2 regions of the Xanthobacter albus genome follow, and region 2 is predicted to be linked to the other one. Evidence: predicted binding sites of a transcription regulator. Region 2 holds the regulator's gene; the other holds the start of a gene.
What was found. Region 2 encodes PhoB, which activates phosphate uptake and scavenging genes when phosphate is short. Its sites were predicted from a motif close to TGTCATNNANCTGTCAT; they were not measured.
Positions count from the first base shown of each region.

Region 1 (3,408 bases), 810 kb from region 2:
CTCATGGAGACCACGTCCATCAGGCTGGTCTCGAACGGCTTGGCGTTCGGCGTATCGAGCCGCCCGGCCACCTTCAGCAGGATTTCGCCGTCCACCTGCTCACGCTCAATGTGCATGGATGCCGTCCCGCTCCGCTGACATCATTTCGTCACTGGCATTATCGTCATTCGCGACCGGGCGCAACGCCACGGCGGTTCTGCGGATCAGCCAGATCGCGCGTTCGAACAGGCTGGTGGCGAGCAGAAGGCGGCGCGCGTCCTCGCCCGTGCCGATGCTCGCCCCGACCAGGCTGCGGCGAATGCGCGTCAGCAGCTCGCTGCGGTCCGCGGTCAGCGTGGCGATCACCTCATAGTCGTCGGCGCCCTCGGCGTCCGCCAGGGACAGGACGATCACCCGCAGCGATTCGGACAGGTTGAAGGCGAGCTGGGGCGGCGTGTCATAGCTCTCCACCACCTCCGCGAAATCGTGCAGCGTGTCCTGCAGCACGCGGATCATCTCCACCAGCGCCTGCTGCTGGAGCGCGATGTCGAGGGTCTCGCGCTCCGGCGCGCGGCCGATGAGATCGGTGAGGAAGCCCTCGGTGGTGCGGGCGATGGAGGCCGCGCCGCGCCACAGGGCGAGCCGCTCGCCCGCGCCCGGCGCCTCATCCACGTCGAGGTCCGGCAGCAGGGTGGGCAGAAGCTGGATCAGCCGCCGGATCTCCTTCTCCGAAAGGTCGAGCGCGGTGGCCGGCGCCTCCAGGGCGCGATCATGGACATAGCGCGGGCGCGAGGCGCCATCCTCCAGCGTCGGCGGGCTGAAGCGGATGGCAATCGCCTCCGCGGTGGTCCGCGCGAAGGCCACCGGAACCGCACCGGCGAGTTGCAGGGCGAGGAACAGCAGCGAAAGCGACAGCGCCGCCTTGCCTCCGCCGAGGATGGAGAGCGCGGCCGCCGGATCGCCCCCCGCCAGCCCGGCGCCGAGCCAGACCGCCAGCACCACCACGCAGCCGATGAGCTTCACCTGGATATGGGCATAGCAGAGCTGCCGCCCCGTGCCTTCGAGCCCCCCGGCGGCCACCAGGGTGGCGAGGCCGGAGCCCAGGTTGGCGCCGAGCACCACGTAGAAAGCGGAATCGAGCCCCATCACCGCCGATTGCAGCAAGGCCAGAACCAGGATGGTGGGCGTGGAGGAGGACTGGCTGAGGGCCGCCGCCACGAGGCCGAGCGCGAAGCCCACCCAGGGCGTGAGCCCGGCATCGAGGAACGCCGCCAGGGCCGCGGGATCGATGGCGCGGGGCCCCTGCTTGATGAAGTCGAGCCCCAGCAGCGCCAGCGCCAGCCCCAGCGCCACGCCCATCCACTCGCGCCAGGCGGGGCGGCGGTCGAGCCGGAGCTGGAAGCCGAACCCCACCAGCGCCAACAGGTAGAAGATCACCAGCCGGAAATCGATGGCGGCGATGAACACCAGCGCGGCGGTGCCCACGTTGGCGCCCGCCACAACGGGAATGGCATCCCGCGTGGTGAACACGCCGCCGCGCACGAGGTTGCCGCAGATGATGGCCACCGCATTGCTGGACTGGGTGGCCGCGCCGGCGAGGCTGCCGGAAACGAGGCCGGTCAAGGGAGATCGCGTGGCGCTGCGCAGCAGGTGCCGCACGCCGCGGCCGGTGGCCTGCTGGAGGTGCGACGAAAGCGTCTTGAGGCCGACGAACAGCAGCCCAAGGCCCGCGAGAATTCCCGCCAAGATCATCATGAGCGCGTCATGGGCACCTGGCCCGTGTCCCCCGTGCCCGAGCGGCGGGCCTCCGCGCCAGCCCGGCATTCCACGCGGCCCGGCGGCGAAACCGCCACGGCGGATAGAGACACGCAGCACAGCGCTTCAGATGTGAAGAGGCTCTCATAGCCGCGCTTCATGACACTTCTGCGACATCGCGCGAAGCCATCGGGCGCCTCGTTCCCCGCGGGTTTGATGCGAAGGGACACCTCACGCTGGGTGAAGGGCGCATGACAAGGCCGACAGCATCCGAGGCCCTCCGGGCTACGACACCGACGCGCGGAAGCGCCCTAATGCGCGGCCGGCGCCGCCACCATGGTGAGGTGATTCTCGCCATCCTCGCGGCGATAGGCGAGGCTTTCCATGAAGTGGCGCATGAGCTGCACGCCGTGGCCGCCGATCCTGGCATCCTCGATGGCCGCCACCGCCTCCGGCTCCGCGATGGTGGTGGGATCGAAGGCGACCCCGTTGTCGATGAGCTGCACGGCCACCCGCCCGCCCGGCATCCGGTGGACCTCGACGCGGATGGACGGGTCGTGCGCCACCTTGTCGAAGCCGTAGGAGATGACGTTCGTGAGCGCTTCCTCAAGCGAAAGCTCGAGGCCGAAACGCATGGCCTGCGGCCAGCCCTCCTGCTCGGCCATGTCGCCGAGCCAGGAGGTGACCTCCGAGATGGAGGCGATATCCGCGCCGACCCGCAGCGCAGAGATCAGGGTATCGGCGGCGGGGGTCGTGATCATGGCCGCTGCTCAGGTGGGGGCATCGCAGGCGGTGCCCGCCGCGCGGGGCGCCCGCGAAACGGCGGTCCTCCGCGCGAAAGCGAGGCGGGCGATCGGGACAATGGGGGCGGTTTCCGTCGCCCGCGATGAGTTTTTGGTCTTCATTCCCGCAGCACTTTCGAACTGGGGCCGCCGCGCGCCTGCATAAACGGCGGCTCGCCTCTCGCTTCACCCGCGAAATGCAGTCTAAGGCATTTCCGCGTCCCGTTGAATTGTAAAAATGCTTCGGGGTTGCTGGGGCAGCACGCGGTCTTCAGGCGTCCGCCGGCAGCGGCCGCGCGAACATCACGCCCACGGCGCCGCTGGGCAGGCGCGTGCGCGCATAGCCGCGCCAGCCTTCGGCGAACAGCGCCCTCTGCCGCTCGAAATCGAGCGGATCGGCCACCACCACCGCCCCCGGATCGTGGCGGGAGCCGTCGCGCAGCATCACGTAGCGGGCGTAGCCGCCGAAGAAGAGCTCGATCCCCACGATGGGGAAGCCGCCCGAGAGCAGGTTCGACCAGCTGCCCGGATTGACCGGCGCCGCGGTGGAGAACAGCACCATGTCGCGCGGGGCGATGGCCACCCGCCCGGCGATGGTCATCCGCTGCAGCCCGTGGCCACGGTAATCCGGGTGCACGGAGGCCCCCGCGAGCCGCCCCACGGGGGTGCCGGCCGGCAGGCGCAGCAGCCGGTGCGGGCCGTCCTCGGGCGTATGGTCGTGCTGGAGGATGCCGTAGGCGACGAGATCCGCGCCCTCGAACAGGCCGATGGTGCGTCCGCGCCCGGCGAGGATGCCCTCGAAATAGGCGCGGCTTTCGGGCTTCACCACCTCCGGCCGGGCGACCGGGCCGATGGAGAGGCGGTGCAGAGCCTCCATGGCGTCGAGATCGTC
Region 1 covers NZ_CM195532.1:4,304,850-4,308,257, forward strand. The annotation lists gene V5F75_RS19135 (STAS domain-containing protein) at 1-116, opposite strand, end outside; gene V5F75_RS19140 (Na/Pi symporter) at 106-1,734, opposite strand; gene V5F75_RS19145 (ATP-binding protein) at 2,046-2,495, opposite strand; gene V5F75_RS19150 (GNAT family protein) at 2,788-3,408, opposite strand, start outside.
Region 1: V5F75_RS19140 (Na/Pi symporter) is a predicted target of PhoB. The motif match lies at 1,894-1,910, and genes of this name have one in related genera.

Region 2 (3,408 bases):
CAGAGCCACGCGCTGAAGGGCATCAATTTCGAGATCCCCGAGAAGCGGGTGACCGCCATGATCGGCCCCTCGGGCTGTGGCAAGTCCACGCTGCTGCGTGTGTTCAACCGGATGTACGACCTCTACCCCGGCCAGCGCGCCGAGGGGCAGGTGCTGTTCGACGGCGTGAACATCATCGGCAAGGAGCTCGACTCCACCGTGGTGCGCAGCCGCATCGGCATGGTGTTCCAGAAGCCGACGCCCTTCCCCATGTCCATCTATGACAACATCGCCTTCGGCGTGCGCCTGCACGAGCGGCTGAACAAGTCGCAGATGGACGAGCGCGTGGAATGGTGCCTGCGCAAGGCGGCCATCTGGGACGAGACCAAGGACCGCCTGAACACGTCCGCGCTCGGCATGTCCGGTGGCCAGCAGCAGCGCCTGTGCATCGCCCGCACCATCGCCGTGCGTCCGGAGGTGATCCTGCTCGACGAGCCCACCTCGGCGCTGGACCCCATCTCGACCTCGAAGATCGAGGACCTGATCGACGAGCTGAAGCGCGACTTCACCATCGTCATCGTGACCCATAACATGCAGCAGGCCGCGCGTTGCGCCGACATCACCGCCTTCTTCTACCTGGGCGAGCTGATCGAGGTGGCGCCTTCGGACGTGATCTTCACGAACCCGAAGGAGATCAAGACGCGTGATTACATCACCGGCCGCTTCGGCTGAGGAAAACAGGATGGCGCAGATGCCCGAGCATACCGTGACCTCCTTCGACGTCGAGCTCAAAGAGATCGGACGCAAGGTGGTGGAGATGGGCGGCCAGGCGGAACGCCTGGTGGCCGACAGCATGACCGCGCTCATCAAGCGCGACATTGCCATCGCGCAGAAGGTCGTCTCGCTCGACGCGGGCGTGGACCAGGTGCAGCGTGACATCGAGGACAAGGCGGTGCTCGTCATCGCCAAGCGCCAGCCGGTGGCCAGCGACCTGCGCGAGATCGTGGCGGCCATCCGCATCGCCAACGACCTCGAGCGCATCGGCGACCTCGCCAAGAACGTCGGCAAGCGGGTGATCGCCATCGAGGGCGAGTACCATCCGCAGAAGCTGGTGCGCGGCGTGGAGCACATGTCCGACCTGGTGCTCGAGCAGCTCAAGGAGGTGCTCGACGCCTACGCCGGCCGCAACGAGGCCAAGGCGCTGGACGTGTGGGGCCGCGACGACGCCATCGACACCATGTACACCTCGCTGTTCCGCGAGCTGCTCACCTACATGATGGAAGATCCGCGCAACATCTCCGTGTGCACGCATCTTCTCTTCTGCGCGAAGAACATCGAGCGCATGGGCGACCACGCGACCAACATCGCGGAAGTCGTCTACTACATGGTGACCGGACAGGTGCTGCCGGAGAGCCGCCCGAAGGCGGATGCCTCCAGCGACACCACGGTCGCCTTCCCCGGCCAGACCAAGCAGGCCTGATGCCGGATGCCCTGCCCGCCGCTCAGGCGGGCAGCGGCCGCGCCAGACCCGCCGCACGGGCGGGATGGCGCGAGGCTGTGTCAAAGAACGTCTCGACGTGGATGGGTGATAGGCTGTGCCGGCGCGTATTCTGATTGTCGAGGACGAAGAGCCGTTGACCCTCCTGCTCCGGTACAATCTGGAGTCGGAAGGCTATGCGGTGGAGAATGTCGGGCGCGGCGACGATGCCGAGACCCGGCTGCGGGAGAGCGTGCCGGATCTCGTCATCCTGGATTGGATGCTGCCCGGCCTCTCAGGCATCGAGCTATGCCGCCGCCTGCGCACGCGCCCGGAAACCGAGCGCCTGCCGGTCATCATGCTGACTGCCCGCGGCGATGAGACGGAGCGGGTGCGCGGCCTCGCCACGGGCGCCGACGACTATGTGGTGAAGCCCTTCTCCGTGCCGGAGCTGCTGGCGCGCGTGCGTGCGCTGCTGCGCCGCGCCAAGCCGGAGCATGTGGCGACCCTGCTGCGCGCGGGAGACATCGAGCTGGACCGCGAGACCCATCGGGTCCACCGTGCTGGCCGTGAGGTTCATCTCGGGCCGACCGAGTTCCGCTTGCTCGAATTCCTGATGCAGAGCCCCGGCCGCGTCTTCTCGCGTGAGCAATTGCTCGATGGCGTGTGGGGCCAGGACGTCTATATCGACGAGCGCACGGTGGACGTGCATGTCGGCCGGCTGCGCAAGGCGATCAATCGCGGGCGCCAGTCGGACCCGATCCGGACCGTACGCGGCGCCGGCTACTCCTTCAACGAGATGTTCGCGCGGGCGCACTGATGGCCGCTCGCCCACCGTGGTTGGGTGATCCATCTTCCCCGGTCGAGCGCCGAACGGCGCTCTCCTTGCGCTCAGGGCGGCGGCGCCGGTGTGCTTCTGGAGCACTTTCCGCGCAGCGCTCACTGTTCGCCTGAAAAACGCGTCGTCTCTGCAGCCAGAAGCGATCGCCGCGCGCGAAGATCATTTTGGAAATGAATGGTGCGTGGCGCGAGGAGGGGCGCAGTCCGGCGGCTATCGGGAGCGGGGTCGGGGCTTGCCGGTGACCGGCTCGGTCGCTGCCGCGTGGCTGATGCGGATCAGGCTTTGACGCCGGGCTCGCGTCTGTCTCAGCGACGTGGATGCCGCCGCGGCGGCTGAAACACAAGGAATGTCACGCCGGAATTCCCGCCACCGAGCGCAGGAACCTCAGGCCGTCCCCGTGTCGGTGAACGGCGTGCCCTATCACACTGATGGAACCGTTGCCGAGCGGAACGGCCGGCCGGGCGCGAGCCCGGCCACGCTGTTGTCAGAGGTAGGCGAGGCGCCGGTCGCGACGGCGATCCTGCACCGGCTGGTAGGCGATGCGGGCATGCTGGGTGCAATAGGGCATTCCCGGATTGCTCTTGCCGCCGCAGAAATAGAAGCTCTCGGTACCCGGCTCGCCCATCGGCCAGCGGCAGGTGCTCTCCGTGAGGTTCATGATGGTGCAGCGCTGGCCCATGGACACCACGTTGTCGCTCGCCACGGGCTGCGGCGCGGGGGCGGGGGCCTCCTCGGGCAGGTCGTCGATCTCGGCAGCGAGGGCGGTGTTGCCCTGTACCAGGGGACGCTGCGGCCGGGTCTGGTCACGCGGGCTCTCGGGGCGGTTGGGGCGCTGGGGCCGCACCGCCGATGCCGAGGATGACTTGGCGCGGCCGGAAAGCCCCAGCCTGTGCACCTTGCCGATCACCGCGTTGCGGGTGATGTCGCCGAGTTCATTCGCAATCTGGCTCGCGGAGAGGCCTTCGCTCCAGAGCTTCTTCAAGAGTTCGACGCGCTCGTCATTCCAGCTCATCGCTCTTCTCCATTTGCCGCATCTTGCCGGCGCCGGTCTTGGGCGGCGCCCAATTGTCGCCGGATGGCAGCACCGCCATGCTGCCCGAGACCACCCGGA
Region 2 covers NZ_CM195532.1:569,937-573,344, reverse strand. The annotation lists gene pstB (phosphate ABC transporter ATP-binding protein PstB) at 1-711, shown strand, start outside; gene phoU (phosphate signaling complex protein PhoU) at 731-1,459, shown strand; gene phoB (phosphate regulon transcriptional regulator PhoB) at 1,575-2,276, shown strand; gene V5F75_RS02575 (GcrA family cell cycle regulator) at 2,782-3,309, opposite strand.